4 regions of the Streptomyces sp. NPDC040545 genome follow, and region 1 is predicted to be linked to each of the others. Evidence: riboswitches for the same ligand, from Rfam matches in the RefSeq annotation. Region 1 holds a riboswitch; each other region holds the start of a gene.
What was found. A riboswitch is a leader RNA that binds a small molecule or an ion and turns the genes downstream of it on or off. The one in region 1 is predicted to bind cobalamin.
Positions count from the first base shown of each region.

Region 2: another riboswitch for cobalamin. It lies ahead of ACZ573_RS22195 (cobalamin biosynthesis protein); the one in region 1 lies ahead of ACZ573_RS09380 (CoA-acylating methylmalonate-semialdehyde dehydrogenase).
Region 3: another riboswitch for cobalamin. It lies ahead of ACZ573_RS03390 (ribonucleoside-diphosphate reductase subunit alpha); the one in region 1 lies ahead of ACZ573_RS09380 (CoA-acylating methylmalonate-semialdehyde dehydrogenase).
Region 4: another riboswitch for cobalamin. It lies ahead of metE (5-methyltetrahydropteroyltriglutamate--homocysteine S-methyltransferase); the one in region 1 lies ahead of ACZ573_RS09380 (CoA-acylating methylmalonate-semialdehyde dehydrogenase).

Region 1 covers NZ_JBVIWA010000003.1:283,842-291,247, reverse strand. The annotation lists gene ACZ573_RS09385 (acyl-CoA dehydrogenase family protein) at 1-150, opposite strand, end outside; gene ACZ573_RS09380 (CoA-acylating methylmalonate-semialdehyde dehydrogenase) at 147-1,646, opposite strand; cobalamin riboswitch at 1,851-2,021, opposite strand; gene ACZ573_RS09375 (short-chain fatty acyl-CoA regulator family protein) at 2,136-3,551, opposite strand; gene aceA (isocitrate lyase) at 3,938-5,224, shown strand; gene aceB (malate synthase A) at 5,323-6,915, shown strand; gene ACZ573_RS09360 (3-hydroxybutyryl-CoA dehydrogenase) at 6,912-7,406, shown strand, end outside.
Region 2 covers NZ_JBVIWA010000011.1:206,181-213,586, reverse strand. The annotation lists gene ACZ573_RS22205 (inorganic phosphate transporter) at 140-1,423, shown strand; gene ACZ573_RS22200 (hypothetical protein) at 1,455-1,676, shown strand; cobalamin riboswitch at 1,811-1,965, shown strand; gene ACZ573_RS22195 (cobalamin biosynthesis protein) at 2,002-2,964, shown strand; gene ACZ573_RS22190 (cobyric acid synthase) at 2,961-4,520, shown strand; gene ACZ573_RS22185 (putative cobaltochelatase) at 4,639-6,786, shown strand; gene cobO (cob(I)yrinic acid a,c-diamide adenosyltransferase) at 6,786-7,385, shown strand; gene ACZ573_RS22175 (cobyrinate a,c-diamide synthase) at 7,379-7,406, shown strand, end outside.
Region 3 covers NZ_JBVIWA010000001.1:696,086-703,491, reverse strand. The annotation lists gene ACZ573_RS03410 (GntR family transcriptional regulator) at 1-170, shown strand, start outside; gene ACZ573_RS03405 (carbon starvation CstA family protein) at 295-2,514, shown strand; gene ACZ573_RS03400 (CstA-like transporter-associated (seleno)protein) at 2,511-2,708, shown strand; gene ACZ573_RS03395 (GNAT family N-acetyltransferase) at 2,809-3,306, shown strand; cobalamin riboswitch at 3,358-3,479, shown strand; gene ACZ573_RS03390 (ribonucleoside-diphosphate reductase subunit alpha) at 3,623-6,001, shown strand; gene ACZ573_RS03385 (ribonucleotide-diphosphate reductase subunit beta) at 6,001-7,017, shown strand; gene ACZ573_RS03380 (hypothetical protein) at 7,092-7,319, opposite strand; gene ACZ573_RS03375 (helix-turn-helix domain-containing protein) at 7,401-7,406, shown strand, end outside.
Region 4 covers NZ_JBVIWA010000021.1:138,071-145,476, reverse strand. The annotation lists gene ACZ573_RS31605 (galactose-binding domain-containing protein) at 1-901, shown strand, start outside; gene ACZ573_RS31600 (TetR/AcrR family transcriptional regulator) at 1,035-1,649, shown strand; gene metE (5-methyltetrahydropteroyltriglutamate--homocysteine S-methyltransferase) at 1,646-3,961, opposite strand; cobalamin riboswitch at 4,142-4,370, opposite strand; gene ACZ573_RS31590 (hypothetical protein) at 4,599-5,141, shown strand; gene ACZ573_RS31585 (FAD-dependent oxidoreductase) at 5,263-6,951, opposite strand; gene ACZ573_RS31580 (SchA/CurD-like domain-containing protein) at 7,099-7,406, shown strand, end outside.

The sequences.
Region 1 (7,406 bases):
GTCCGCCGCCTTGCGGATCACGTCCAGCGGGAAGTGCTTGTCCTGGTCCCAGGTGACGGCGTACGGACCGAGCTGCTCCTGGGCGAAGTCGAGGGTGACCTCGGCGAGGGCGAGCTGATCGGGGCTGAGGGTGAGGGTCACCGGGCTCATCCCATCGTCGGGATGGTGAAGCTCGCGCTCTCCTTGGCCCCGGAGGGCCAGCGCGAGGTGACGGTCTTGGTGCGGGTGTAGAAGCGGATCGAGTCGGGGCCGTGCTGGTTCAGGTCGCCGAAGCCGGACCGCTTCCAGCCGCCGAAGGTGTGGTACGCCACGGGGACGGGAATCGGCACGTTGACGCCGACCATGCCGGCGCCCACCCGTCGGGTGAAGTCGCGCGCCGTGTCTCCGTCACGGGTGAAGATCGCGACGCCGTTGCCGTACGGGTGCTCGGTGGGCAGGCGCAGGGCCTCCTCGTAGTCGGCGGCCCGTACGACGGACAGCACCGGGCCGAAGATCTCCTCGCGGTAGATCCGCATGTGCGGGGTCACGCGGTCGAAGAGGGTCGCTCCGGCGAAGAAGCCGTCCTCGTGCCCGGGCAGGGTGAACCCGCGCCCGTCCACGACGAGTTCGGCGCCCTCGGTGGCTCCGATGCCGACGTAGCGGTTCACCCGGTCCAGCGCGTCCTGGCTGACCAGCGGCCCGAAGTCGGCCTCGGGGTCGTCGGAGCGGCCCACGCGCAGGGTGGCGATGCGTTCCGTCAGCTTGGCCACGAGGGCGTTCGCGGTCTCCTCGCCGACGGGTACGGCGACGGCAATGGCCATGCAGCGCTCGCCCGCGGAGCCGTAGCCGGCGCCGATGAGGGCCTCCACGGCCTGGTCGAGGTCGGCGTCGGGCATCACGATCATGTGGTTCTTGGCGCCGCCGAAGCACTGGGCGCGCTTGCCGTGGGCCGCGGCGGTGGCGTAGATGTGCGCGGCGACCGGGGTGGAGCCGACGAAGCCGAGGGCCTGCACGCGCGGGTCTTCGAGGAGGGTGTCAACGGCCTCCTTGCCGCCGTTGACCACGTTGAGCACGCCGGGCGGCAGACCGGCCTCCAGGAACAGCTCGGCGAGGCGCAGCGGTACGGAGGGGTCGCGCTCGGAGGGCTTGAGGATGAAGGAGTTGCCGCAGGCCAGGGCGGGTGCGGCCTGCCACAGGGGGATCATCGCGGGGAAGTTGAAAGGGGTGATCCCGGCGACCACGCCCAGCGGTGAGCGCAGGGAATGCACGTCGATCCCGGTGCCCGCGTTGTCGGTGAACTCGCCCTTGAGCAGGTGCGGGACACCGGTGGCGAACTCGACCACCTCCAGGCCGCGTTGCAGGTCGCCGTGGGCGTCGGCGACGGTCTTGCCGTGCTCGGAGGACAACAGCCGGGCGAGGGAGTCCCGTTCGCCCTCGACCAGCTGGAGGAAGCGCAGCAGTACGCGCGAGCGGCGCTGCGGGTTCCACTGCCCCCAGTCGGCCTGCGCCTCCTCGGCGTTCGCGATGGCGGCCTCCGTGTCGGCCCGCCCCGCGAGCGGGACCCGGGCCTGGACGGTGCCGGTGTTGGGGTCGTACACGTCGGTGAAGAGACCGGAGGATCCGGTGGTGTGCTTGCCGCCGATGAAATGGGTGAGTTCACGGACCATGGGTGCCTGCTCTCGTCAGGTGGGATCCGGGGATGGCACGGCCGACCGGCGGACGGCACCCGATCGGGTGCGCCGCTGGGGAGGGTCGTGGGACTGGTCGACAGAGACGACCTACGAGCGCGCGAACGTGTGCGTGCGCTCCGCCGGATCACCAGGGTCGTGGGTACAAACCGGTGCCATGCGTGTCTGCTCCATCCTCGTGGACAACACGGAACATCCGCGGCCGGTATCCTGACTCCCGGATCCCCGCGTGCCGCCCGCCTTCCCGACAGACCTCGTCAGTGGCGTGTGGATGGCAGCACACTCCCCGGTCACAGTGGCGGGACCGTGCCGGTTTCTCACCGGCTTCCCTGCACCGCGGACCTTGTGCCACGAACATATAGTTGGACGTCCTAGTAAGTCCAGAGCCGCCGCCGCGCGCCTTCGCCATCCGGCCGCGCCGCCCGCCGCCTGACGGCAGCCGTCTGCCGCCGGAAGTCTGACGCCCGCTCAGTCCCGTGCCGGGGCCGGGTTCCTGGTCACCGGATACGGGATGAAGGTGCTGCTGTTCTCGTCCACGGCCAGCGCCCGCCCGAGCGGCGGCACGGCCCGCTGCGGGCAGTCCAGGCGTTCGCAGAGGCGGCAGCCCATGCCGATGGGGGTGGCGGCCGCCGTGTTGTCGAGGTCGAGCCCGTCGGCGTACACGAGCCGCGAGGCGTGCCGGATCTCGCAGCCGAGCCCGATCGCGAAGGTCTTGCCGGGCTCGCCCCAGCCGCCGCGGTGGCGGGTGACGGCCCGGGCGGTCCACAGGTACCGCTGCCCGTCGGGCATGGCGGCCACCTGGACGTGGATGCGGCCGGGCGCGGCGAAGGCCTCGTACACGTTCCACAGCGGGCAGGTGCCGCCCGCGCGGGAGAAGTGGAATCCCGTCGCCGACTGCCGCTTGGACATGTTGCCGGCCCGGTCCACCCGGACGAAGGAGAAGGGAACCCCGCGCAGCCTGGGCCGCTGCAGGGTGCTCAGCCGGTGGCAGACCGTCTCGTAGCCGATCCCGAAGTGGTCGGTGAGCCGCTCGATGTCGTAGCGGAACTCCTCGGCGGCCGTGTGGAAGGCGCGGTACGGGAGGATGAGCGCGCCCGCGAAGTGGTTGGCGATGCCGATGCGCGCGAGGGCGTGGACGGGGGAGCCGGGCGGGAAGTCCTCGGCGGCCAGCCGGTCCAGCTCGTCCCCGTACTCGATCAGCGCCAGCTGCGTGGCCATCCGGAACGCCTGCTGCCCCGGCCGGAGCCGGTTCGACAGGTGCAGCACGCGGGCGGTGGGGTCGTAGTGGTGCAGCCGGTCGGAGTCCGTGGCCGTCCGGATCCCGTGCCGGCCGGAGAGCCGCCGGGTCAGCGCGCGGATGACGTCCCCCGGGCGGATGCCGATCTCGGCGGCGAGGCCTTCGGCGGCGAGATCGGTGTCGTGGAGGTAGTTCTGCCGCCGGTAGAAGAACTCGCGGATCTCCTCGTGGGGCGAGCGCGGGCTGTCCGTGGCCGCGTCCCGGCCGTCGGCGGCGTCGGCGAGCCGCTCGGCCAGGAGCTGGCTGCGCCGGCCCAGGTCCAGCAGGACCGAGGCCACCGCGGGCATGCGGGTGGCCAGTTCGGCCAGGTCGGAGGGGGAGACCCGGGCCTGCGCCACCTCGTTCGCGAGCGCCTCGCGCAGGTCGGCGACCAGCCGGCTGGTGTCGCGCTCGGAGAAGAACCCCGGATCCACCCCGAAGGCCTCGGTGAGCCGCAGCAGGACCGGAACGGTGAGCGGCCGGGAGTCGTGCTCCATCTGGTTGAGGTAGCTGGGGGAGATGGCGAGCACCCGGGCCAGGTCGGCCTGGGTCATCCGGCGCTCCTCGCGCAGCCGTCGCAGCCGCGCTCCCGCGTACGTCTTGCTCACCGCACTCCCTCGCCGTTCCGGGCTCGACACGCGACGCCAGAATACGGGGATCTTCACGACCCGAACCCTTCGCAACCTTGGCAATTTCGCTGCTGAAGATTCGCAGACCTTGGCAGATGTACCTCCTTGATGGCACTCGGTGTCAATGTCAGAGTCGGTGCAGCGGCCCGCCGGACACGGCGGTCAGGAAGAACCGACTGGCCCGACTCACGCCCTGATTTCGGCCATCCAGGAAGTTCGCCCCGGCGGTTCGGCAGCATTGCTCAGCTTCGGCCCCGAGCCGGGTTCGGCGGCCGCAGCTCCTTGTTAGGCACAGAGTGCCAAGCCGCCGGGTCCACGTCCCGGCTCATTGGCAAGACAAGCTACGGATGGAAACGGTGACGGTCATGGCAGAGGCGAACACGACGGCGGCGGCCGAGCAGCTCAAGCAGCGGTGGGCCGACGACCCTCGCTGGGCGGGCATCGAGCGCACCTACACGGCCGAGGACGTGGTGCGGCTCTCGGGCAGCGTCCGCGAGGAGCACACCCTGGCCCGGCGCGGCGCCGAACGGCTGTGGCGACAGCTCCACGAGCAGGACTACATCCACGCCCTCGGCGCGCTCACCGGCGGCCAGGCGGTCCAGCAGGTGCGCGCCGGACTCCAGGCGATCTACCTCTCCGGCTGGCAGGTGGCCGCCGACGCCAACCAGGCCGGGCACACCTACCCGGACCAGAGCCTGTACCCCGTCAACTCGGTCCCGCAAGTGGTGCGCAGGATCAACAACGCGCTGCTGCGCGCCGACCAGATCGCCACCGCCGAGGGCGGCACCGACACGACCGACTGGCTCGCGCCGATCGTCGCGGACGCCGAGGCCGGCTTCGGCGGCCCGCTGAACGCCTTCGAGCTCACCAAGGCGATGATCGCGGCGGGCGCGGCCGGCATCCACTACGAGGACCAGCTGGCCTCCGAGAAGAAGTGCGGCCACCTCGGCGGCAAGGTCCTCGTCCCGACCTCGCAGCACGTCCGCACCCTGAACGCGGCCCGCCTGGCGGCCGACATCGCCGACACCCCGACCCTGATCATCGCCCGTACGGACGCCCTCGCCGCCACCCTCCTGACCAGCGACGTCGACGAGCGCGACGCCGAGTTCTGCACGGGCGAGCGCACCGCCGAGGGCTTCTACCACGTCCGAAACGGCATGGCCCCGGTCATCGCCCGCGGCCTCGCCTACGCCCCGTACGCCGACCTCATCTGGGTGGAGACCGGCACCCCGGACCTGGAGCAGGCCCGCGAGTTCGCCGAGGCGATCCACGCGCAGTACCCCGACCAGATGCTCGCCTACAACTGCTCGCCGTCCTTCAACTGGAAGGCCGCGCTGGACGACGACCAGATCGCCAAGTTCCAGCGCGAGCTCGGCGCGATGGGATACCGCTTCCAGTTCATCACCCTGGCCGGCTTCCACTCCCTCAACCACGGCATGTTCGACCTCGCCCGCGGCTACGCCGAGCACGGCATGACCGCCTACGTCGACCTCCAGGAGCGCGAGTTCGCCGCCCAGGCCCAGGGGTTCACGGCCGTCAAGCACCAGCGCGAGGTCGGCACCGGCTACTTCGACCTCGTCTCCACCGCCGTCAACCCGGCCTCCTCCACCACCGCGCTCGCCGGCTCCACCGAGGAAGAGCAGTTCCACTAGGCCCGCTCTTGGCCGTCTCTGCGCCGAGTCCTTCCGACGGGTGCCCGAGGGACGTCCCCCCGGGCACCCCGCCCACCGCCCCCGCTGAGGAGAACCGCATGCCCCTCTCGCCTCTGACCAGCAGCGTCCAGGTCCTCGGTGCGCCGGGTGAGCGCCACGAGGAGATCCTGACCCCCGAGGCCATGGAGTTCATCGGCCGGCTCGACACCGCGTTCGCGGGCCGCCGCCTGGAGGTCCTCAAGGAGCGCCACCGCCGCTCCGGCCACCTGGCCGGCGGCGCCCCGCTCGACTTCCCCCTCGCCACCCGCGCCCTCCGCGAGGACCCGCACTGGCGCGTCGCCCCGCCCGCGCCCGGCCTCACCGACCGCCGCGTCGAGATCACCGGCCCGCCCGAGCGGCGGATGGCCGTCAACGCCCTGAACTCCGGCGCCAAGGTCTGGATGGCCGACTTCGAGGACGCCACCGCTCCGACCTGGACCAACGTCATCGGCGGCCAGCTGACCCTGCTCGACGCCATCGAACGGCGCATCGACTTCACCACCCCGGAGGGCAAGGAGTACCGCCTCGGCGAGCAGCTCGCGACCATCATGGTCCGGCCGCGCGGCTGGCACCTCCTCGAAGAGCACCTGGAGATCGACGGCCGGCCCCTGTCCGCGTCCCTCGTCGACTTCGGCCTGTACTTCTTCCACTGCGCCCAGCGGCAGATCGACGCGGGCCACGGCCCGTACTTCTACCTGCCCAAGCTGGAGAACCGGTACGAGGCGCGCCTGTGGAACGACGTCTTCCTCCTCGCCCAGGAACTCCTCGGCATCCCCCGCGGCACCGTCCGCGCCACCGTCCTCATCGAGACGATCACCGCCGCCTTCGAGATGGAGGAGATCCTCCACGAGCTGCGCGAGCACAGCGCGGGACTGAACGCGGGCCGCTGGGACTACCTCTTCAGCCTGATCAAGACCTTCGGCCACCGCACCGACTTCCAGCTGCCCGACCGCGCCAAGGTCACCATGACCGCCCCCTTCATGCGGGCCTACACCGAGCTGCTCGTCCGCACCTGCCACCGGCGCGGCGCCCAGGCCATCGGCGGGATGGCCGCCCACGTCCCCAGCCGGGACGCGGAGGCGAACGCCGCCGCCCTGGCCAAGGTCCGTCTCGACAAGGAGCGGGAGGCCGAGGACGGCTTCGACGGCTCCTGGGTGGCTCACCCCGGACTGGTCCCCGTCTGCCGCGAGGTCTTCGACGACGTCCTGGGGGCGCGGCCGGACCAGCTGGACCGGACCCGGGAGGACGCCGAGATCACGGCGGCCGACCTGCTGTCCGTACGCCGGATCGCCGCGCCCCCCACACGGGAGGGCATCCGCTCGAACGTCGCCGTGGCCCTGCGGTACTTCGACGCCTGGCTGCGCGGCAGCGGCGCCGTGGCCCTGTACGGCCTGATGGAGGACGCCGCGACCGCCGAGATCGCCCGCGTCCAGATCTGGCAGTGGCTGCGCCACGACCGGGCCGACCGGGCGACGGTCCTCGACCTCCTCGACGCCGAATGCGCGGCACTGGAGGAGGAGAACCCGCGGGCCCGGGTCGCCGAGGCCCGGGAGGTCTTCGTGAACACCGCGCTCACCCCCCGCCTGCCCGCCTTCTTCACCCCCGAGGCGTACACCCGCCACCTCGTGAGCCGGACGGAGAACCGCCGATGACCACGCCGATCGCATCGATCCACCGGGTCGGCATCGTCGGCGGCGGCCAGATGGGCGCCGGCATCGCCGAGGTGTGCGCCCGCGCCGGCCTCGACACCGTCGTCGCCGAGTCGGACGCCACCGCCGCCCGGGCCGCCCGGGAGCGCGTCGCCGTCTCGCTCGAACGGGCGGTGCAGCGCGGCAAACTGGACCGGATCTCCGCCGAGGACGCCCTGGCCCGGCTCGTCTTCACCGGCGACCTGGAGGACCTCGCCGACCGGCAGCTCGTCATCGAGGCCGTCACCGAGAACCCCGAAGCCAAGATCGAGGTCTTCGCCGGCCTCGACAAGATCGTGGCGGACCCGGAGGCGATCCTCGCCACGAACACCTCGGCCATCCCGATCATGCGTCTGGGCATGGCCACCGGCCGCGCCGACCGGGTCGTGGGCCTGCACTTCTTCAACCCCGTCCCCGTCCTGCCGCTCGTCGAGGTCGTCTCCTCCCTCCACACC
Region 2 (7,406 bases), on a different contig from region 1:
TTATCTACGCCAGAATCAGGACGAATGACCCGATCACACCCCGCGCCAGTACACCGCTCCGCCCGAGTCAGTTCATCTTCCGTTCACTCAGGTTGCCTACGGTCGCCGAGCCACTGACGTCAAACAGAAGCCTGGGTAAATGGAGCACATAACGCTTCTCCTCGGGATCGTGATCATCACCGCTCTCGTGTTCGACTTCACGAACGGTTTCCACGACACAGCCAACGCGATGGCTACCACCATCTCGACCGGCGCCCTCAAGCCCAAGACGGCGGTGGCCATGTCCGCCGTGCTCAACCTCGTCGGCGCGTTCATGTCCGTGGAGGTCGCCAAGACGATCTCCAAGGGACTGGTCAACGAGGAGGGCATCCAGCCAGAGGTGATCTTCGCCGCCCTGGTCGGAGCGATCCTCTGGAACCTCGTCACCTGGCTGGTCGGTCTCCCCTCCAGCTCCTCGCACGCCCTGATGGGCGGCCTGATCGGTGCCGCGGTCGCGTCCGCCGGCATCGGCGCGGTCAACGGCAGCGTCGTCGTGACCAAGGTCCTCATCCCCGCGATCGCCGCCCCGCTGGTGGCCGGCATCGCCGCCTACCTGGCCGCCAAGCTCACCTACAAGCTGGGTGACAAGGTCGGCGAGAAGACCTCCGCCAAGGGTTACCGCGCCGGTCAGATCGCCTCGGCCGGTCTCGTCTCCCTCGCGCACGGCACCAACGACGCGCAGAAGACGATGGGCATCATCACCCTGGCCCTCATCGCCGGCGGCGCGATCGCGCCCGACGCGAACCCGCCAGTCTGGGTCATCGTCTCCGCCGGTATGGCCATCGCGATGGGCACCTACCTGGGCGGCTGGCGCATCATCCGCACCATGGGCAGCGGCCTGACCGACCTGCACCCGCAGCAGGGCTTCGCCGCCCAGACCTCGGCCGCGTCCGTCATCCTCGCCTCCTCGAACCTGGGCTTCTCGCTCTCCACCACCCACTCGTGCTCGGGTGCGGTCATGGGTGCGGGCCTGGGCCGCAAGGGCGGTGTGGTCCGCTGGTCCACCGCGACCCGCATGTTCATCGCCTGGGGCCTGACCCTGCCGGCCGCCGCGCTGGTCTCGGCCGGTGCCGAGCTGGTCATGCGCATCGGTGACGTCGGCATCGCCGCGGTCACGCTCTTCCTGATCGGCTCCTGCCTGGCCATCTGGTTCATCTCGCGCCGCCAGGTCGTCGACCACAACAACGTCAACGAGGTGGAGCCGGCCCGCGCCGAGGAGCCGGGCGTCGTCACCACAGCGATCGCCGCGGTCACCGTCCCGCCGACCGTCGCCGCCGCCGGTACCACCGCCGCGGCGACGACCGCCGAGGTGACGGACGAAGCCCTCAAGGCCACCATCCCGGCCGCGACGCAGACCCCGGCGGCTCCGGCCGCCGCGGTCTGACCGAGACAGAGACACAAGAGGAAACCGCAGTATGAAGATCGACTGGGAAGCGCTCGGCTCCGTCTTCGGGGTCAGCCTCTTCGCGACCGTCGCCCTCGTGGCCCTCTTCACCCTGGGCCTGGTGGGCCTGTCCAAGCACGAGACCGCCACCGAGCAGGGCGGCACCGCCACCCTCGCCCGCAGCGGCGCGTACGCCTGCTTCGCGGTCATCGCCGCGGCCGTGGGCTACGGGATCTACCTGATCGTCGCCTGATCCGCCGTCCCGCGGCCGACCGGGCGTGAAGGCTCCCTCCGGGTTTGTCCCGGAGGGAGCTTTTCGCATCCCGCGCCCCCTCCCGCGCTCCTGCCGCGCCCCGGCCGCGCCGCAGGTCAACGGCGAGTTGACGGGCCTTCGGCGTGCGTGGTGGACTGCCGGAGCCAATACGGCGGCATGGAGAGGAAGTCCGGTGCGAATCCGGCGCGGTCCCGCCACTGTCACCGGAACCGCACGCCGCGCGTGCGTCCCGGGAGCCAGGAACTCTCGCCGCCGGACACGTCGAACCAGGGCGCGGACCCTGAGTGAGGACATACCTGTCACCATGCGTGCCGATCGCGTCTTCGCGTACGGCGCCACGGCGGGCCTGATCGGCGACCGGATCCTCGGGGATCCGCGCCGAGGGCACCCCGTGGCCGCCTTCGGACGGGCCGCCGCCGCCGTCGAACGCTCCCTGTGGCGCGACGACCGCGCCCGGGGCCTCCTGCACACCCTGGTGTGCGCCGGGGGCGCGGCCGCCGTCGGAGCGCTGGGCGCCCGAGCCGTGCGCTCCCGGCCCGCAGCCGTCCGTATCGCCCTGACGGCCGCCGCCACCTGGGCCGTCGTGGGCGGCACCTCCCTGGGCCGTGAGGCCCGCGCCATCGGCGGCGCGCTCGCCGCCGGGGACGTCGAGGTGGCCCGGGAGCGGCTGCCCCACCTGTGCGGACGCGACCCGCAGGCCCTGGACGGGCAGCAGATGGCCCGCGCCGTCGTGGAATCCGTCGCCGAGAACACCTCCGACGCGGTGGTCGGTGCCCTCGTGTGGGGCGCCGTCGCCGGAGTCCCCGGGCTGCTGGCCTTCCGAGCCGTGAACACCCTGGACGCGATGGTCGGCCACAAGTCCCCCCGCTACCTGCGCTACGGCTGGGCCTCCGCCCGGCTCGACGACCTGGCCGGCTGGCCGGGGGCCCGGCTGACGGCGGTCGCCGCCGTGCTGGCCGGCCCCGACCGGCGGGGCGCCGTACGGGCCTGGCGCGCGGACGCCGCCGCGCACCCGAGCCCGAACGCCGGACCCGTCGAGGCCTCCTTCGCCGGGGCGCTGGGCGTCAGACTGGGCGGAACCCTCGCGTACGGCGGCCGGGTCGAGCACCGGGCCGTCCTGAACGGCGGGGCGGGGCGGCCGGTGGAGGTCGCGGACATCGAGCGGGCGGTACGGCTGTCGCGGCAGGTGACCTGGCTGGCCCTGGGCGCCTGCGTGGCCGCCCGGCTGCTGGTCTCCCGTACGGCACGGAGAGGACGGCGCGGATGAGCGGCGCGAAGCGCGGCGGGGGTCTGCTGGTCGCGGGCACCACGTCGGACGCGGGCAAGAGCGTGGTCACGGCGGGCATCTGCCGCTGGCTGGCCCGGCAGGGTGTGAAGGTCGCGCCGTTCAAGGCGCAGAACATGTCGCTGAACTCCTTCGTGACGCTGGAGGGCGCCGAGATCGGGCGCGCCCAGGCCATGCAGGCCCAGGCGGCCCGCGTGGAGCCGACCGCGCTGATGAACCCGGTGCTGCTCAAGCCCGGTAGTGACCGCAGCAGCCAGGTGGTGCTGCTGGGCAAGCCGGTGGGCGAGATGAGCGCCCGCGGGTTCTTCGGGGGGGCTGGGGGGTCGGCCGCCGGAAAGGCGCTGCACGGCGGTCGCCAGGAGCAGCTGCTCGGCATCGTCACGGACTGCCTGGAGCAGCTGCGGGGCACGTATGACGCCGTGATCTGCGAGGGGGCGGGGAGTCCGGCCGAGATCAACCTGCGCCGGACCGACATCGTGAACATGGGGATCGCGCGGGCCGCGCGGTTCCCGGTGGTCGTGGTCGGGGACATCGACCGCGGCGGCGTCTTCGCGTCCTTCTTCGGGACGACGGCGCTGCTCTCCCCCGAGGACCAGTCCCTGATCGCGGGATACATGGTCAACAAGTTCCGCGGCGACGTGTCCCTGCTGGAGCCGGGCATGGAGATGCTCCGCGGCCTGACGGGCCGTGCCACGTACGGGGTGCTGCCGTTCCAGCACGGCCTCGGCATCGACGAGGAGGACGGCCTGCGGGTCTCCCTGCGCGGGGCGGTACGCGAGTCCGTGGTCGCTCCGCCGGTGGGCGAGGACGTACTGCGGGTCGCCGTGTGCGCGGTGCCGCTGATGTCGAACTTCACGGACGTCGACGCGCTCGCGGCGGAGCCGGGGGTCGTGGTGCGGTTCGTGGACCGGGCCGAGGAACTGGCCGACGCGGACCTGGTCGTCGTACCCGGCACCCGGGGCACGGTGAAGGCCCTTCAGTGGCTGCGCGAACGCGGGCTGGCGGACGCCCTGCTGCGGCGCGCCGCCGAGGGGCGGCCGGTCCTGGGCATCTGCGGCGGGTTCCAGGTGCTGGGCGAGCGGATCTCGGACGAGGTCGAATCGAAGGCGGGCGAGGTCGACGGCCTCGGCCTGCTCCCCGTACGCGTCCGCTTCGAGCGCGAGAAGACCCTGGCCCGGCCGGTGGGCTCGGCGCTGGGCGAGGAGGTCGCGGGCTACGAGATCCACCACGGCGTCGCCGAGGTGCTGGGCGGCGAGGCCTTCCTGGACGGCTGCCGGGTCGGGTCGGTGTGGGGCACCCACTGGCACGGATCGCTGGAGTCGGACGGCTTCCGCCGGGCGTTCCTGCGGGAGGTGGCCACGGCCGCCGGCCGCCGCTTCGTCCCGGCGCCGGACACCTCGTTCGCCGCGCTGCGGGAGGAGCAGCTGGACCTGCTCGGCGACCTGATCGAAGAACACGCCGATACGCGTGCGCTGCTCCAGCTGATCGAGAACGGCGCCCCGGCCGCCCTCCCCTTCCTTCCACCGGGCGCCCCGTGACGGGCCCGGTCCCGCACGTTCAGCCCCGCCGGCGTTCGAGGCGCGGAGTCCGGGGCGGAGCCCCGGCAACGGCGCCGCACCCCGCCACGGTCCACAGCTTCCAAGGAGTGAGCAACACATGAGCACCCCGTATCCGTTCACCGCAGTGGTCGGCCAGTCCGACCTGCGGCTGGCGCTCCTGCTCAACGCCGTGAGCCCGGCGGTCGGCGGGGTGCTCGTGCGCGGTGAGAAGGGGACCGCCAAGTCCACCGCCGTCCGCGCGCTGTCCGCACTGCTGCCGCAGGTCGACGTCGTGTCCGGCTGCCGGTTCAGCTGCGCGCCCACCGCGCCGGACCCGGCCTGCCCGGACGGTCCGCACGAGGCCGGCCCCGGCGGCGCCCGGCCCGCCCGCATGGTGGAGCTGCCCGTCGGCGCCTCCGAGGACCGGCTCGTCGGCGCCCTCGACATCGAACGGGCCCTCGCCGAGGGCGTGAAGGCGTTCGAGCCCGGGCTGCTCGCCGACGCCCACCGCGGAATCCTCTACGTCGACGAGGTCAACCTCCTCCACGACCACCTGATCGACCTGCTGCTGGACGCCGCCGCGATGGGCGCCTCGTACGTGGAGCGCGAGGGCGTCTCCGTCCGGCACGCCGCCCGCTTCCTGCTCGTCGGCACGATGAACCCCGAGGAGGGCGAGCTGCGGCCGCAGCTCCTGGACCGGTTCGGGCTCACCGTCGAGGTGGCCGCCTCCCGCGAGCCCTCCCAGCGCGTCGAGGTGGTCCGCCGCCGGCTCGCCTACGAGGACGACCCCGCGGGCTTCGCGACCCGCTGGGCCGCGGACGAGCACGAGGTCCGCGCCCGGGTGGTGGCCGCGCGGGCGCTGCTGCCGAAGGTGTCGCTCGGCGACACCGCGCTGCTGCAGATCGCGGCGACCTGCGCCGGGTTCGAGGTCGACGGGATGCGTGCCGACATCGTCATGGCCCGGACCGCGACCGCACTGGCCGCCTGGGCCGGGCGGACCGACGTCCGCAAGGAGGACGTCCGGCAGGCCGCCCTGCTGGCGCTCCCGCACCGGCGGCGCCGGAACCCCTTCGACGCGCCGGGGCTGGACGAGGACATGCTCGACCGGATCCTGGACGAGTTCCCCGACGAGGAGCCTGAACCCGAGCCCGAGCGGGAGCCGGAGCCGGACCCCGAGGGTCCCGACGACGACGGACCCGGGGACGGCGGTCCCGACGGCGGCCCGGGTGGCACGCCCCCGCAGGGCGCCGGACCGCAGGACCCGGGTGCCTCGGCCGAGACCCCCGAGGCCCCCGAGAGCGGCGAGGCCCCGGCGGAGGCCCCCGAGGCCCCGCAGCCCTCCGCCCAGGAGGCCGCCGGGCCGGAGCAGGCCGCGGTGCGTGCCGCCGAGCCGTTCCGGACCAAGATGCTCAGCGTGCCCGGTCTCGGCGAGGGCGCGTCCGGCCGCCGGTCCCGCGCCCGCACCGCCCACGGCCGCACCACCGGCGCCCAGCGCCCGCGCGGGCACCTGACGAAGCTGCACCTGACCGCCACCATCCAGGCCGCCGCCCCGCATCAGAAGGCGCGCGGCCGCGACGGGCGCGGCCTCGTGATCCGCAAGGACGATCTGCGCCAGGCCACGCGGGAGGGGCGCGAGGGCAACCTCGTCCTGTTCGTCGTCGACGCCTCCGGTTCCATGGCCGCCCGGCAGCGCATGAGCGCGGTCAAGGGCGCGGTGCTGTCCCTGCTCCTGGACGCCTACCAGCGCCGGGACAAGGTCGGTCTGATCACCTTCCGCGGCGCCACGGCCGAGCTCGCCCTGCCGCCGACCTCCTCGGTGGACGCGGCGGCGGCCAGGCTGGAGCAGCTGCCGACGGGCGGCCGCACCCCGCTGGCCGCCGGGCTGCTGAAGGCCCACGAGGTGCTGCGGATCGAGCGGCTGCGGGATCCCTCGCGCCGGCCGCTGCTCGTGGTCGTCACCGACGGGCGCGCCACCTCGGCCGGGAACGCCGGGGGCCGTACGGACAGCAGCCCGCGGGAGCTCGCCGGGCACAGCGCGCGGCTGCTGCAGGCCGGGGGCGTCGCCTCGGTGGTCGTGGACTGCGAGTCCGGGCCGGTCCGGCTGGGGCTGGCCGGCGTACTGGCCCGGGACCTCGGCGGTCCGGCCGTCACGCTCGACGGGCTGCGGGCCGACTCGCTGGCCGGGCTCGTGAAGAACGTACGTACCGCAGTGACATCCACCGCTTCACCCCACAGCAGCAGCAACAGCAACAGGAGGGCCGCGTAATGCCTCAGGGACAGCCGTCCGTCGTTCCGGACGACGGGCTCACCACGCGCCAGCGCCGCAACCGTCCGCTGGTCTTCGTCCACACCGGGCCCGGCAAGGGCAAGTCCACGGCGGCCTTCGGGCTGGCGCTGCGCGCCTGGAACCAGGGCTGGCCGATCGGGGTGTTCCAGTTCGTCAAGTCGGCGAAGTGGAAGGTCGGCGAGGAGAACGCGCTCAAGGTGCTCGGCGCCTCCGGCGAGGGCGGCTCCGTCGTCTGGCACAAGATGGGCGAGGGCTGGTCCTGGGTCCAGCGGGACGCGCAGCTCGACAACGAGCAGGCGGCCAAGGAGGGCTGGGAGCAGGTCAAGCGCGATCTGGCCGCCGAGACGCACAAGCTGTACGTGCTCGACGAGTTCGCCTACCCGATGCACTGGGGCTGGATCGACGTCGACGAGGTCATCGAGGTGCTGCGGGGCCGTCCCGGCACGCAGCACGTGGTGATCACGGGCCGCAACGCGCCGGAGAAGCTGGTGGAGTTCGCGGACCTCGTCACCGAGATGACCAAGGTCAAGCACCCGATGGACACGGGGCAGAAGGGCCAGAAGGGCATCGAGTGGTGACTTCGTACGGCTTCAACGTTC
Region 3 (7,406 bases), on a different contig from region 1:
TGGCCACCCCGCGCGAGGCCGGCCTGCTCGGCACCGACGTCGGGCTGCCGATGCTGATGCTCTCCCGGCACTCCCTGGACGCCGACGGCGAACCGGTGGAGTGGGTGCGGTCGGTGTACCGCGGCGACCGGTACAAGTTCGTCGCCAGGCTCAAGCGCCCCGCCGCCTGACGCCCGACCCCCGCGCCGCGTACCGGAATTCCACGACCGGAATGCGGACGGGGTCTTACGTTCACCAGGCAATCCCCCGTAGATTCCGCCTGCTTACGCAGATGATCGACGAGGGGACGAGGTCATGCCTGAACCGGAAGCAACAGGGACAGAACGGGACGCGGCGAGTCCGGGCAGCACGCCGGGCTCGCCTTCTCCCAGGTCCATCGCCGCGTGGGTGCTCGTCGGACTCGTCGGCGCCATCGGCTGGGGCGTGCTGGCGCTCTCGCGCGGCGAGGAGATCTCCGCCGCCTGGCTGCTCGCCGCCGCGCTGGGCTCGTACGCGATCGCCTACCGCTTCTACGCGCGCTTCATCGCGGACCGCGTGCTGAAGGTGGACGCCACCCGGGCCACCCCCGCCGAACGCCTTGACAACGGTGTCGACTTCCACCCCACCGACCGCCGGGTCCTCTTCGGCCACCACTTCGCGGCCGTGGCCGGCGCCGGCCCGCTCGTCGGACCCGTACTCGCCGCGCAGATGGGCTATCTGCCGGGCACCATCTGGATCGTCGCCGGCGTCATCTTCGCCGGGGCCGTCCAGGACATGGTCACGCTGTTCTTCTCCACCCGCCGCGACGGACGTTCGCTCGGCCAGATGGCCCGGGACGAGATCGGCCCCGTCGGCGGGGCCGCCGCCCTGGTCGCCGTGTTCGCCATCATGATCATCCTGCTGGCGGTGCTGGCCCTGGTCATCGTCAACGCCCTGGCGCACTCGCCCTGGGGCGTCTTCTCCATCGGCATGACCATCCCGATCGCCGTCTTCATGGGCTTCTACCTGCGCGTCCTGCGGCCGGGCCGGGTCACCGAGGTCTCCGTCATCGGCGTCGCACTGCTGCTGCTCGCCATCGTCGCGGGCGGCTGGGTCGCCGAGTCCTCCTTCGCGGGCACCTTCACCCTGGAGAAGGAGACGCTGGTCATCTGGATGGTGGTGTACGGCTTCCTGGCATCGGTGCTGCCGGTGTGGATGCTGCTCGCCCCCCGCGACTACCTCTCCACCTTCATGAAGGTCGGCACCATCGCGCTCCTCGCGCTCGGCGTGGTCATCGCGATGCCCACCCTGAAGATGCCCTCGGTCACCGAATTCGCGGCGAGCGGCGACGGACCGGTCTTCGCCGGGTCGATGTTCCCCTTCGTCTTCATCACCATCGCCTGTGGCGCGCTCTCCGGCTTCCACGCCCTGGTCTCCTCGGGAACCACCCCGAAGATGATCCAGAAGGAGACCCAGGTCCGCATGATCGGCTACGGCGCCATGCTGACCGAGTCCTTCGTCGCCGTCATGGCGATCATCGCGGCCTGCATCATCGAGCCCGGGCTCTTCTTCGCGGTCAACTCCCCCGGCGGGGTCATCGGCACCACCGTCGAGTCCGCCTCCCAGGCGGTGACCCACTTCGGCTTCGCGATCTCCCCGGAAGCGCTCGCCCAGGCCGCGAAGGACGTCGAGGAAGCCAGCCTGCTCTCGCGCACGGGTGGCGCGCCGACCTTCGCACTCGGAATGTCGGAGATCTTCTCCGCCGTGGTCGGCGGCGCCGGGATGAAGGCCTTCTGGTACCACTTCGCCATCATGTTCGAGGCGCTCTTCATCCTGACGACGCTCGACGCCGGCACCCGCGTGGGCCGGTTCATGCTCCAGGACACCCTCGGCAACGTGCACAAGTCCTTCAAGGACGTCAGCTGGAAGCCCGGCGTGTGGTTCGCGAGCGCGATCGTCGTGGGAGGCTGGGGCTACTTCCTGTGGGTCGGCATCAAGGACCCGCTCGGCGGCATCAACCAGCTCTTCCCGCTCTTCGGCATCGCCAACCAGCTGCTCGCCGCGGTCGCACTGGCCGTCTGCACCACGCTGCTGATCAAGTCCGGCCGGCTCAAGTGGGCCTGGGTGACGGGCGTTCCGCTGGTCTGGGACGCGACGGTGACCCTCACCGCGAGCTACCAGAAGATCTTCTCCGACGACGTGAAGGTCGGCTTCTTCGCCCAGCGCGACAAGTACCAGGCCGGAATCGACGCCGGCAAGGTCCTGGCGCCGGCGAAGAACATGGACGACATGCACACCGTGGTCACCAACGCCACGGTCGACGGCGTCCTGTGCGCCTTCTTCGCGGTCCTGATCATCGTGGTCCTCGCGGACGCGGCCCGGACCTGCCTCAAGGCCGTCCGCGACCCGGCGTCGGCGGCCCTCTCCGAGACCCCGTGGACCGAGTCGAAGATCGTCGCCCCGGCCGGACTGATCGCGACCGCCGAGGAGCGGGCGGAGCTCGCCGCGGCGGGCCCGGAGGCGGGCGGCGGACACGTCAAGGAGCCGGTGGCGTGAGCACCGTACGGAGCGTGCTGGCCAGGGCCCGGTTCTACGTACGGGAGTTCTCCGGGGAGGCCGCGTACGACCGGTACGTGGCCCATGCCCGCTCCCACGACCCGGACGCGGAGGTCCTGACCCGCCGCGCCTTCGAACGCGCCCGTACGGACGCCCGCGAGGCGGACCCCCGCGAGGGCTTCCGCTGCTGCTGAGCCGCCCCGCACACCGAAGGCCCCGCCGGATGCTTCCGGCGGGGCCTTCGCCGGGTCCGCGCCCGGCACCGGCGCCGGCCCGTCCTGCACACTCGACCGCATGGACATGGTGATCAGAACGGCGCTGCCCGCCGAGTACGCGGAGCTGGGTGAGATCACGGCGCGGGCCTACCTCGCCGACGGGCATCTGGACTTCAACGAGGACGACCACTATCTGAACGTGCTGCGCGACGTGGCCGGCCGGGCCGCCCAGGCCGAAGTGCTCGTCGCCGAACGCGAGGGGCGGGTGCTGGGCGGTGTGACCTTCGCCGCTCCGGGCAGTCCGCTCGCCGACATCGCGGCCCCCGACGAGGCGGAGTTCCGGATGCTCGCGGTCGCCCACGAGGCGCGCGGCCAAGGCGCCGGCGAGGCTCTGGTGCGGGCCTGCGTCGAGCGGGCGCGGGCCCTGGAGGGCGTGACCGGCCTGGTTCTCTCCACCCAGCGCAGCATGGGCGGCGCCCACCGGATCTACGCGCGCCTGGGCTTCGTACGCACTCCGGAGCGGGACTGGGCGCCGATCGAGGGTCTGACACTCTTCACTTACCGGCTCAAGCTGTAGCCACGCCGACACTACATGTGGGGGTTACCGCACAGGGCCGCCCCCACATGTATGCTCATGCCTGCTGTCGCCGCAGGGGAATCCGGTGCGAATCCGGAACTGTCCCGCAACGGTATGAAGTGTCCGGCTACCGGACGCCAAGTCCGATGACCTGCCGACAGCGCGCCCGGCTCGACCGAACCGGGTGCCGATTCGTCCGGGCCTCGCGGTTGGGCCGGTGGACGCCATGCGGGGTACGCGTTCTCGTCGCGCCCGCATGCGCCCGCCCGCGCCCCGCTCCGCCGATGACCGGGCCGAGCGAGGGAGAGCTCCCGCCGTGACCATCGCGCCTTCCGCACCGCGCGCCGAGTCCACTTCTGGCGACAACACCGAGGGCCCGGGGGCCACGCTGCTGCGTACCCTCACCGAACTTACGGCGGACCTCCCCGACACCGACCCCGGCCGGGTCGCGGCCTCCGCGCTGCGCGGCCGCAGCTCCGCCGCCGACGACGCCGAACTGCGCGGGCTGGCCACGGAGGCCGCCGCCGGTCTGATCTCCGAGGACCCGGCCTACTCCCGGCTCGCCGCCCGCCTGCTGACGCTGGCCGTGCGCGACGAGGCCGCGAGCCAGGGCTCGACGTCCTTCTCGGCCTCCGTCGAGGTCGGCCACCGCGAGGGCCTCATCGCCGACCGCACGGCCGAGTTCGTCCGCACCCACGCGGGCCGGCTCGACTCGCTCGTCGAACTGACCCTCGCCGAGGGCGCCGACGACCGCTTCGGCTTCTTCGGCCTGCGCACCCTGCACAGCCGCTACCTGCTGCGTCACCCGATCACCCGTCAGGTCATCGAGACCCCGCAGTACTTCATGCTGCGCGTGGCCTGCGGTCTGGCCGCCGACGACAGCGTCCAGGCCGTGGAGGAAGTGGCCTCGCTCTACCGGCTGATGAGCCGCCTGGACTACCTGCCGTCCTCCCCCACGCTCTTCAACTCCGGTACCCGGCACCCGCAGATGTCCTCCTGCTACCTGCTGGACTCCCCGCTGGACGAGCTCGACTCGATCTACGACCGCTACCACCAGGTCGCCCGCCTCTCCAAGCACGCCGGCGGCATCGGCCTCTCGTACTCCCGCATCCGCGCCCGCGGTTCGCTGATCCGTGGCACCAACGGCCACTCCAACGGCATCGTGCCGTTCCTGAAGACCCTCGACGCCTCCGTCGCCGCCGTGAACCAGGGTGGCCGCCGCAAGGGCGCCGCCGCCGTCTACCTGGAGACCTGGCACGCGGACATCGAGGAGTTCCTGGAGCTCCGCGACAACACCGGTGAGGACCAGCGCCGTACGCACAACCTGAACCTCGCCCACTGGGTGCCGGACGAGTTCATGCGCCGTGTGAACGCCGACGCCGACTGGTCGCTGTTCTCCCCGGCCGACGTCCCCGAGCTGGTCGACCTGTGGGGTGACGAGTTCGACGCCGCCTACCGCAAGGCCGAGGCGGACGGCCTGGCCCGCAAGACCATGCCCGCCCGCGACCTGTACGGCCGGATGATGCGCACCCTCGCGCAGACCGGCCAGGGCTGGATGACCTTCAAGGACGCCTCCAACCGCACGGCGAACCAGACCGCCGAGCCGGGCACGGTCGTGCACTCCTCGAACCTGTGCACCGAGATCATCGAGGTCACCAACGACGGCGAGACGGCCGTCTGCAACCTCGGCTCGGTCAACCTGGGCGCCTTCGTCGTGGACGGCGAGATCGACTGGGAGCGGATCGACGAGACCGTCCGCACCGCCGTCACCTTCCTCGACCGCGTGGTGGACATCAACTTCTACCCGACCGAGCAGGCCGGCCGCTCCAACGCCCGCTGGCGCCCGGTGGGCCTGGGCGCGATGGGCCTCCAGGACGTCTTCTTCAAGCTGAAGCTGCCCTTCGACTCCCCCGAGGCGAGGGCCCTGTCCACCAAGCTCTCCGAGCGCATCATGCTGGCCGCGTACGAGGCCTCCTGCGACCTCGCCGAGCGCAGCGGCCCGCTGCCGGCCTGGGAGCAGACCCGTACCGCCCGTGGTGTCCTGCACCCGGACCACTACGACGTCGAGCTGAACTGGCCGGAGCGCTGGGACGCGCTGCGCGCCCGCGTCGCCGAGACCGGTATGCGCAACTCCCTGCTCCTGGCCATCGCCCCGACCGCCACGATCGCCTCGATCGCCGGCGTGTACGAGTGCATCGAGCCGCAGGTCTCCAACCTCTTCAAGCGCGAGACGCTCAGCGGTGAGTTCCTCCAGGTGAACGGCTACCTGGTGGAGGAGCTGAAGCAGCTCGGCGTGTGGGACGCCCAGACCCGCGAGGCGCTGCGCGACTCCTCCGGCTCGGTCCAGGGCTTCAGCTGGATCCCGGCGGAGGTCCGCGAGCTGTACCGCACGGCGTGGGAGATCCCGCAGCGCGGTCTGATCGACATGGCGGCGGCCCGTACGCCGTTCCTGGACCAGTCGCAGTCGCTGAACCTGTTCCTGGAGACGCCCACCATCGGCAAGCTCAGCTCGATGTACGCGTACGCCTGGAAGCAGGGCCTGAAGACCACCTACTACCTGCGCTCGCGCCCTGCGACGAAGATCGCCCGCGCCGCCCAGGCGGCCACCCCCGTCGAGCTGCCGCAGGCGGTCGCCGACGCCGAGGCGCTGGCCTGCTCCCTTGAGAACCCCGAGTCCTGCGAGGCCTGCCAGTAATGAGCTCCAACGACCAGAAGAACCTCCTGGACCCGGGCTTCGAGCTCACGCTCCGCCCGATGCGCTACCCGGACTTCTACGAGCGCTACCGGGACGCGATCAAGAACACCTGGACCGTCGAGGAGGTCGACCTCCACTCGGACGTCGCCGACCTGGCGAAGCTGACGCCCTCCGAGCAGCACATGATCGGCCGGCTGGTCGCGTTCTTCGCGACGGGCGACTCGATCGTCTCGAACAACCTGGTGCTGACGCTCTACAAGCACATCAACTCCCCGGAGGCGCGCCTGTACCTGTCGCGCCAGCTGTTCGAGGAGGCCGTGCACGTCCAGTTCTATCTGACGCTGCTCGACACCTACCTGCCCGACCCGGACGACCGCGCGGCGGCCTTCGACGCGGTCGAGGAGATCCCCTCCATCCGCGAGAAGGCGCAGTTCTGCTTCAAGTGGATGGACTCGGTCGAGAAGATCGAGCGCCTGGAGACGGCCGCCGACCGCCGCCGCTTCCTGCTGAACCTGATCTGCTTCGCGGCGTGCATCGAGGGCCTGTTCTTCTACGGCGCCTTCGCGTACGTGTACTGGTTCCGCTCGCGCGGTCTGCTGCACGGCCTGGCCACCGGCACCAACTGGGTCTTCCGCGACGAGACCATGCACATGAACTTCGCCTTCGAGGTCGTGGACACGGTCCGCAAGGAGGAGCCGGAGCTCTTCGATGACGCCCTCCAGCAGCAGGTCACCGACATGCTCAAGGAGGCCGTCGAGGCGGAGCTGCAGTTCGGCCGCGACCTGTGCGGTGACGGCCTGCCGGGGATGAACACCGAGTCGATGCGCGAGTACCTGGAGTGCGTCGCGGACCAGCGCCTGGTCCGGCTGGGCTTCCCGCCGGTGTACGGCTCGCAGAACCCGTTCTCCTTCATGGAGCTGCAGGGTGTGCAGGAGCTGACGAACTTCTTCGAGCGCCGTCCGTCGGCCTACCAGGTCGCGGTCGAGGGCACGGTCGACCTGGACGAGGACTTCTAAGGCAGCATACGTCTGGACCGGGGAGCCGGGATGCGGAGATTTCCGTGTCCCGGCTTCTCGCGTTCCCCGGTTGTTCAGTGGGCGATCGGGCCCCAGTACCGCCGGGCGGCGGGCCGGAAGGCGCGCCGCCGCGGGGTGGGCGGGAGGCCGCCCGCGCGCTGGCGGGGGAGCCACACCAGCCGGGTCGCGACGGCCCGGATCTGCTGGTCGACGCGCCGGTCGCGCAGGATCCCGTACAGGCTGGGCGCGAGCACGAGGGCGGCGATGGCGAGGACGGCGAGGTAGTTCACGAAGGTGGTCATAGCTCTACTGTCCGCCTGATCGCCCATGATCGACAGTGGCAGTACTGTCACAGAAGACCGAATTACTGCCACACTGGAGTCATGCTG
Region 4 (7,406 bases), on a different contig from region 1:
GAAGGCCGCCGGCCGGTCCTTCGACATCATGGAGTCCGAGTCGTACCCGGGCGTGATCTCCTCGCACAGCTGGATGGACATGGACTGGACCGAGCGGGTCTACAAGCTCGGCGGCTTCATCGCCTCGTACATGAGCGGCGCCGAGGGATTCAGCGCCGAGGCGAAGCGGACGGACGCGCTGCGCGACAAGTACAACGTCGGCTACGGGTACGGCACCGACATGAACGGCGTCGGCGGCTGGCCCGGACCGCGCGGGGCCGGCACCCCGAACCCGGTGCGCTACCCGTTCCGCAGCACCGACGGCGGATCCGTCATCGACCGGCAGACCACCGGCTCGCGCACGTGGGACCTCAACACCGACGGCGCCTCGCACTACGGCCTGGTCCCCGACTGGATCGAGGACATCCGCCTCGTCGGCGGCCAGGGCGTGGTGGACGACCTGTTCAAGGGCGCCGAGTCCTACCTGACCACCTGGGGGAACTCCGAGAAACACAAGTCCGGGGTGAACCTCGCCACGGGCTCCCCGGCCTCGGCGTCGAGCGCGGAGTGGTGGAACCCCTTCGTGAACTACTCCCCGGGCCGGGCCGTGGACGGGGACTCGGGCACCCGCTGGGCGAGCGAGTGGAACGACAGCCAGTGGCTGCGCATCGACCTCGGATCCGCGAACCGGGTGGGGCGCATCACGCTCGACTGGGAGGCCGCGTACGGGAAGGCGTACCGCATCGAGGTCTCCACGGACGACACGAACTGGCAGACCGTCTGGTCCACGACCGCGGGTGACGGCGGCCTGGACACGGCCCGCTTCTCCGGGGTGCCGGCCCGCTACGTCCGCATCCAGGGAATCGAGCGCGGCACCAAGTGGGGGTACTCGCTCCACGAGGTCGGCGTCTACAGCAGCTGATCCCGCCGAAGACGAGTCCAGGGGCCGGGGCCGGCCGGATCTGCTGATCCGGCCGGTCCCGGCCGCCATGGCACCGCACGGCACGGCACGCACCAGGCACCACGCACCGCTGCACGAACCGAAAGGAACGCCCATGGCACGGATGCCCTCGGCCGAGCGGCGCCGGCAGCTGACCGAGGCCGCCATCCGCGCGATGACCCGGGACGGCGTCGCCGCGACGACGACCAGGTCGATCGCCGCCGAGGCGGGCGTGTCCCTGAGCGTCTTCCACTACTGCTTCGAATCCAAGCAGGCCCTCCTCGAATCCGTCATCGCGGCGATCACCGACCACAGCGTCACCGTGGTGAGGGAGGCGATCCAGCCGAAGGCCACCCTTCGGGAGACCGTCCGGGCGGGCTTCCAGGCGTACTGGGACCATGTGTCCGCCCACCCGGGCGAACACATGCTCACCTACGAACTCACCCAGTACGCCCTGCGCCGGCCGGACTTCGCGCACCTGGCGCGGCGGCAGTACGAGCGGTACTGCGACACGTACACCGAGCTGATCGAGCAGCTCCGTCACCACATGGCCTTCGAACTCCGCGTGCCCGTGAGCGTGCTGGCCCGCTATCTGGCCGCCATGACCGACGGGCTGACGCTGAACCATCTCGCTCTGGGCGACGACAGGATCTCGGCGGACGTCCTCGACATGATCACCGACCATGTGGCGGGCCTCGTCGGCGACGACGGTCCGGAAGAGACGGCCTAGACCTCGGCGCGTACCTGCCGGGCCGCCTCGACCAGGTTCTCCAGGGAGGCCCGGGTCTCCGGCCAGCCCCGGGTCTTCAGGCCGCAGTCGGGATTGACCCACAGCCGCTCCGCCGGGATGGCCCCCAAGCCCTTGCGCAGCAGGGCCGCCGCCTCGGCGACGGAGGGGATCCGCGGCGAGTGGATGTCCCAGACCCCGGGGCCGACCTCGCGCGGGTAGCCGGCGCCTGCCAGTTCACCGGCAACCTGCATGTGGGAACGAGCGGCTTCCAGGCTGATGACGTCGGCGTCGAGGTCCTCGATGGCCTCCACGATGTCGCCGAACTCGGCGTAGCACATGTGCGTGTGGATCTGGGTGTCCGCGCGGACTCCGGCGGTGGTGAGCCGGAAGGACTCGGTGGCCCAGGCGAGGTAGGCGGCGTGGTCGGCGGCCCGCAGCGGGAGGGTCTCGCGCAGGGCGGGCTCGTCGACCTGGATGACCGGGGTGCCGGCCGCCTCCAGGTCGCCCACCTCGTCGCGCAGGGCCAGCGCCACCTGGCGGGCGGTGTCGCCGAGGGGCTGGTCGTCGCGGACGAAGGACCAGGCGAGCATGGTGACGGGGCCGGTCAGCATGCCCTTGACCGGCTTGGACGTCTGCGACTGGGCGTACGTGGTCCAGTGCACGGTCATCGGGTCGGGGCGGGAGATGTCGCCGGCCAGGACGGGCGGACGGACGTAGCGGGTGCCGTAGGACTGGACCCAGCCGTGCTGGGTGGCCAGATATCCGGTGAGCTGCTCGGCGAAGTACTGGACCATGTCGTTGCGTTCGGGCTCGCCGTGCACCAGGACGTCGATGCCGGCCTTCTCCTGGAAGGCCAGGACCTCCCGGATCTCGGCCCGGATGCGGTCCTCGTAGCCGGCGGTGCCGATGCGCCCGGCCCGCAGGTCGGCGCGGGCCGTGCGCAGTTCGGTGGTCTGCGGGAACGATCCGATCGTGGTCGTCGGGAGCAGCGGGAGACCCAGGTGCGCCCGCTGGGCGGCGGTCCGCTCCGCGTACGACCGGGCGCGCCGCCCGTCGGCGTCGGTGACGGCGGCGGTGCGGGCCCGAACCGCCGGATCGTGGGTGAGGGCCGAGCCGGCGCGGGAGGCCAGGTCGGCCCGGTTGGAGGCGAGTTCGGCGGCGATGGCGTCCGTGCCGCGGGCCAGGCCCCGGGCCAGGGTGGCGACCTCCGCGGTCTTCTGGCGGGCGAAGGCGAGCCAGCGGCGGACCTGCGGGTCGATGTCCCGTTCGGCGGTGGCGTCCAGCGGCACGTGGAGCAGGGAGCAGGAGGTGGCCACGTCCACCCGGCCGGCGAGCCCGAGGAGGGTTCCCAGGGTGGCGAGGGACTTCTCGTAGTCGTTGATCCAGATGTTACGGCCGCCCACGACACCGGCGACGAGGCGCTTGCCGGGCAGGCCTCCGACGGCGGCGAGGTCGTCGAGGTTCGCGGCCGCGGCCTCGGTGAAGTCCAGGGCGAGACCTTCGACGGGTGCCTTGGCCAGGACGGGCAGGGCTTCGCCGAGCCGGTCGAAGTAGGAGGCGACGAGCAGCCTGGGCCGGTCGGTCAGGCCGCCGAGCTCCCGGTACGCGCGGGCGGTGGCGTTCAGTTCGGCCGGGGTGCGGTCCTGCACCAGGGCGGGCTCGTCCAGTTGCACCCACTCGGCTCCGGCGGCGCGCAGGTCGGCCAGGACCTGGGCGTAGACGGGCAGGAGCCGGTCGAGCAGGGCCAGCGGGTCGAAGCCGGCGGCGACTGCGGGGGCGGGCTTGGCCAGCAGCAGGTAGGTGACGGGGCCGACCAGGACCGGGCGGGGGGTGTGGCCCAGCCCGAGCGCTTCCTCCAGCTGGGCGACCTGCTGGGTGGAGTCGGCGGTGAAGACGGTGTCGGGGCCGAGTTCGGGCACCAGGTAGTGGTAGTTGGTGTCGAACCACTTGGTCATCTCCAGCGGTGCCACCTCCTGGGTACCGCGTGCCATCGCGAAGTACCCGTCGAGCGGGTCGGCCGCGACGGCGGCGCGGTGCCGCTCGGGGACGGCGCCGACCATCACGCTGGTGTCGAGCACGTGGTCGTAGTACGAGAAGTCACCGGTCGGCACCTCGGTGATGCCGGCGTCGGCGAGCTGCTGCCAGTTGGTGCGGCGCAGGTCGCGGGCGGTCTCCCGGAGGGCGTCGGCGGTGACGCGGCCCTTCCAGTAGCCCTCGACGGACTTCTTCAGTTCACGGTTCTGGCCCTGTCGGGGGTAGCCGTACACGGTGGCCACGGTGGGCCGTCCTGCGGCGGGGGTCGTGCGGGTCACGGAACTCTCCTTCGCGAGCGTTCTCCTGTGGACCCGGTGAGGGGCCGAGGGCGCGAAGGGATGACGAACCGGGCGGATCCCGACCGGGTACGGGTGCGTGCAGCTGCACGCGTCCGCGGTCGTCCGCCTGATGTGTCGCCGACCCGCCCACGAGGTCACCGGGATTTCCGTGCGCGATCGGTCGCGTACGGGCAACGGGCAGGTCTTCGGACTCGCGGGCACGTCTCGTCGTACGGATGCCGTACGAGACTCCTACTGGCCGTCGCTTCCCAGACCCGTCCGGGCCCAGTGCGTATGACGGCGGTCGTTCCCGCTCACCGCTGCGGGGCAGTCCCGGATTCCCACCGGGTTCCCTCTTACGACGCATCCCGCCTGGCGGACGGGGCGAACCAGCTGCCCGGCCAGAGTAGACGGCGTTCCCCGCCGGCGCGCGGAGTTGTCCGGCATCCGGATGGCGGGGTGTGAGACCCACGGGGTCAAAATCCAGCCATTGAGTGAATTGCGTCACTGAGGCGCGAGTTGTGTCCCTCATGTCCGTTTACCGGATCGAACTGCCCGGTCGGCGCAGTACGTTGCAGCTCTCTGCAACGAGATCACTCGATGACCACCGGAAGACCGAGGAAGTATGGGTTCCCCGATGAGCGCCCGCCCGAGGGCTGCCCTCGTCGTACGCGCCGCCCTGGTGTCCGTGCTGGCCTGCGGCGGCCTCACCGCCTGTGCCGCCGACGAGGAGGAGCTGCGGTACGCGACCGACTACGCGGGCCACGAACCGCTGGGCGTGGTCGGGTACCCCACCTCCGAGTCCCTCGAGATCACCCAGAAGCTGGTCTGGCGGCTCGCCGACGGCAAGGCCGGGGAGGTGGAGTCGCTCGCCGCCGAGCCCGATGACGCGAAGGGGGACGTCGAGCGGACCGCCCGGAACTGGATCCGGGCCTTCCACGAGGGCGCCCAGGGGAAGGTGACCGCGGAGTTCTACGACGAGGGGTCCGTGCGGCAGCTCGTCGTCGTGTACTTCCACGACACGGGCCAGACCAAGTCGTTCCTCGTGCGTCTCACCGGAAGGGCCGGAGAGGACGGCTGGCGCGTGACCATGCGGGAGCCGGATCCGAAGCAGGCCTCGGCGGTCCCCGACTGGGTTCCGAGGACACCCGGGGGCCTCGGCTCGAAGACGCCGCGATGACCCGGTCCGGCTCCGGCCGCCTCGCCGCCAGGTGAAAGGCGCCGTCCCGCGGGTCACTCCGCCGGACGGCGCCCTCGTCCCTCCGGGAACGGGAACGGGAACGGGAACTGGAACGGTCGGATCAGGACCGGTCCAGCAGCGTGGTCAGGACCTCGTGGAGGACCGCTGCCGGATCCGCCACCGCCTGCGCCGAGCGCCAGGCCACGAAACCGTCCGGGCGGACGAGGATCGCACCCTGCTCGGTCGTGCCGTGCACCTCGGTCCAGTCGCCGCCGTTCGCCGGGATCAGGTCGGCCTCCGGGCCGGTACCGATCGCGTACACGTCCAGGGGCAGTCCCAGCTGTTCGGCGACGGACCGCCCCGCGGCACGCCACGGCGTGCCCTCGGAGCACAGCAGCACGAAGGAACGCTCGTAGAGGTCCACGGTGGACTTCGGCTCCGGATCCCCCGGACCGCAGAGCCACATGTGCGGTGCGCGGCTGCCCGGATCGCCGCAGAGCCGCATCCGTTCGGGTACGACCGGCCGGTCCGGGTCGGCTCCCAGCACCGCGCCCCGGTTGTAGCGGTAGCCCATGGCCACGGAGAGGACCCCGCCCTGCCGGCCACCGCCATGGCCGCCCGGCGCGGAATCCGGCCCGGCCGCGGGCGCGGCCCCGAAGGTGGACGCGGGCTCGGGCTCGTACCCCGGGTGGCTGTGCTCCGCCGAACGCGCCGAGGCGCGCTCGCTCGTCGCCCGGGCCACCGGCAACCGCTCGGCCTCGTAGGTCTGCAGCAGTCCCGGCCCGGCCGAACCGTTCAGCACCGCGGCGAGCTTCCAGGCGATGTTGTGGGCGTCCTGGATGCCGGTGTTCGAGCCGAACGCCCCGGTAGGGGACATCTCGTGGGCGGAGTCGCCGGCCAGGAAGACGCGGCCGACCGCGTACCGCTCGGCGACCCGCTCGGCGGCGTGCCAGGGGGCCTTGCCGGTGACCTCGACGTCCAGGTCGGGGGCGCCGACGGCCCGGCGGATGTGCTCCACGCAGCGCTCGTCGGTGAAGTCCTCCAGAGTCTCGCCCCGGTCCGGGTGCCAGGGCGCGTGGAAGACCCACCGCTCACCGTTGTCGACCGGCAGCAGGGCCCCGTCGGCATCGGGCTTGGTCAGGTAGCACACGATGAAACGCCGGTCGCCGACCACGTGGGGCAGCATCTGCGACCGGAAGGTGATGCTCACGTTGTGGAACAGGTCCCCGGAGCCGCTCTGGCCGATCCGGAGCGCCTCCCGCACGGGGCTGCGCGGCCCGTCGGCGGCGACGAGGTAGTCCGCGCGCACCGTGCTGTGCTCCCCGGTCTCCCGGTTCTTCACGATCGCGGTGACCCCGCCCGGGTCCTGGTCGAAGGAGAGGAGTTCGGTGGAGAACCGCAGGTCGGCTCCGAGTGAGGGGGTCACGGACCTCAGGACCGGCTCGATGTCGTTCTGGCTGCACAGACACCATGCCGCCGGACTGAAGCGCGCGAGCGCGCCACCCGGGTCGATTTCCTCGAAGAGCCACTCCTGGTCGTCACCGGTCAGCGAGCCGCCCTGCATGATGCCGTGGTTGTCCGCCAGGACCGAGGCGGCCTCACGGATCCGGTCCTCGACACGGGCGACCCGGAACAGTTCCATCGTCCGTACGTTGATACCGCGTCCGCGTGGGTGCATCGAGGTACCCGCGTGCTTCTCGACCACCATGTGTCTGATGCCATGCCGGCCGAGGAAGAGCGAGGTGCACAGACCCACCAGCGAGCCGCCCACGATGAGGACCGGGACGTGGTGGTCGACGTTTTCCTTCATGGCTCTTCCATGCCCTGTACGAGCCCGGTTCCCTCGCTCGTTCACCCGCTTGGTTCTCTCCTCTCGCGCCGCAGGGATTACGGGACAACGATCGGTTCGGGTGGCGCCGCCCCGTGGCGACCGTGTGGTCTCGAAGGAGTGTGAACGATGACAACCTTGTCGGAACGGATATCCCAGTCCGCCTTCGACGGCTCGAGGCTTCGGGTCGTGCTGCTGCTGGATCTGTACGACGGAGCGCAGAATCAGTTCCTGGAGGTGTACGAACATCTCCGCGAGCAGGTGTCCTCCGTCCCCGGACACATCCGCGACGAGTTGTGCCAGTCGATCGAGAATCCGTCGCAGTGGCTCATCACCAGCGAATGGGAGAGCGCACCGCGGTTCTTGGCCTGGGTCAACAGCGAGGAACACGTCGCGTCGGTGCAGCCGCTCCACGGCTGCGTACGGGATACCCGCTC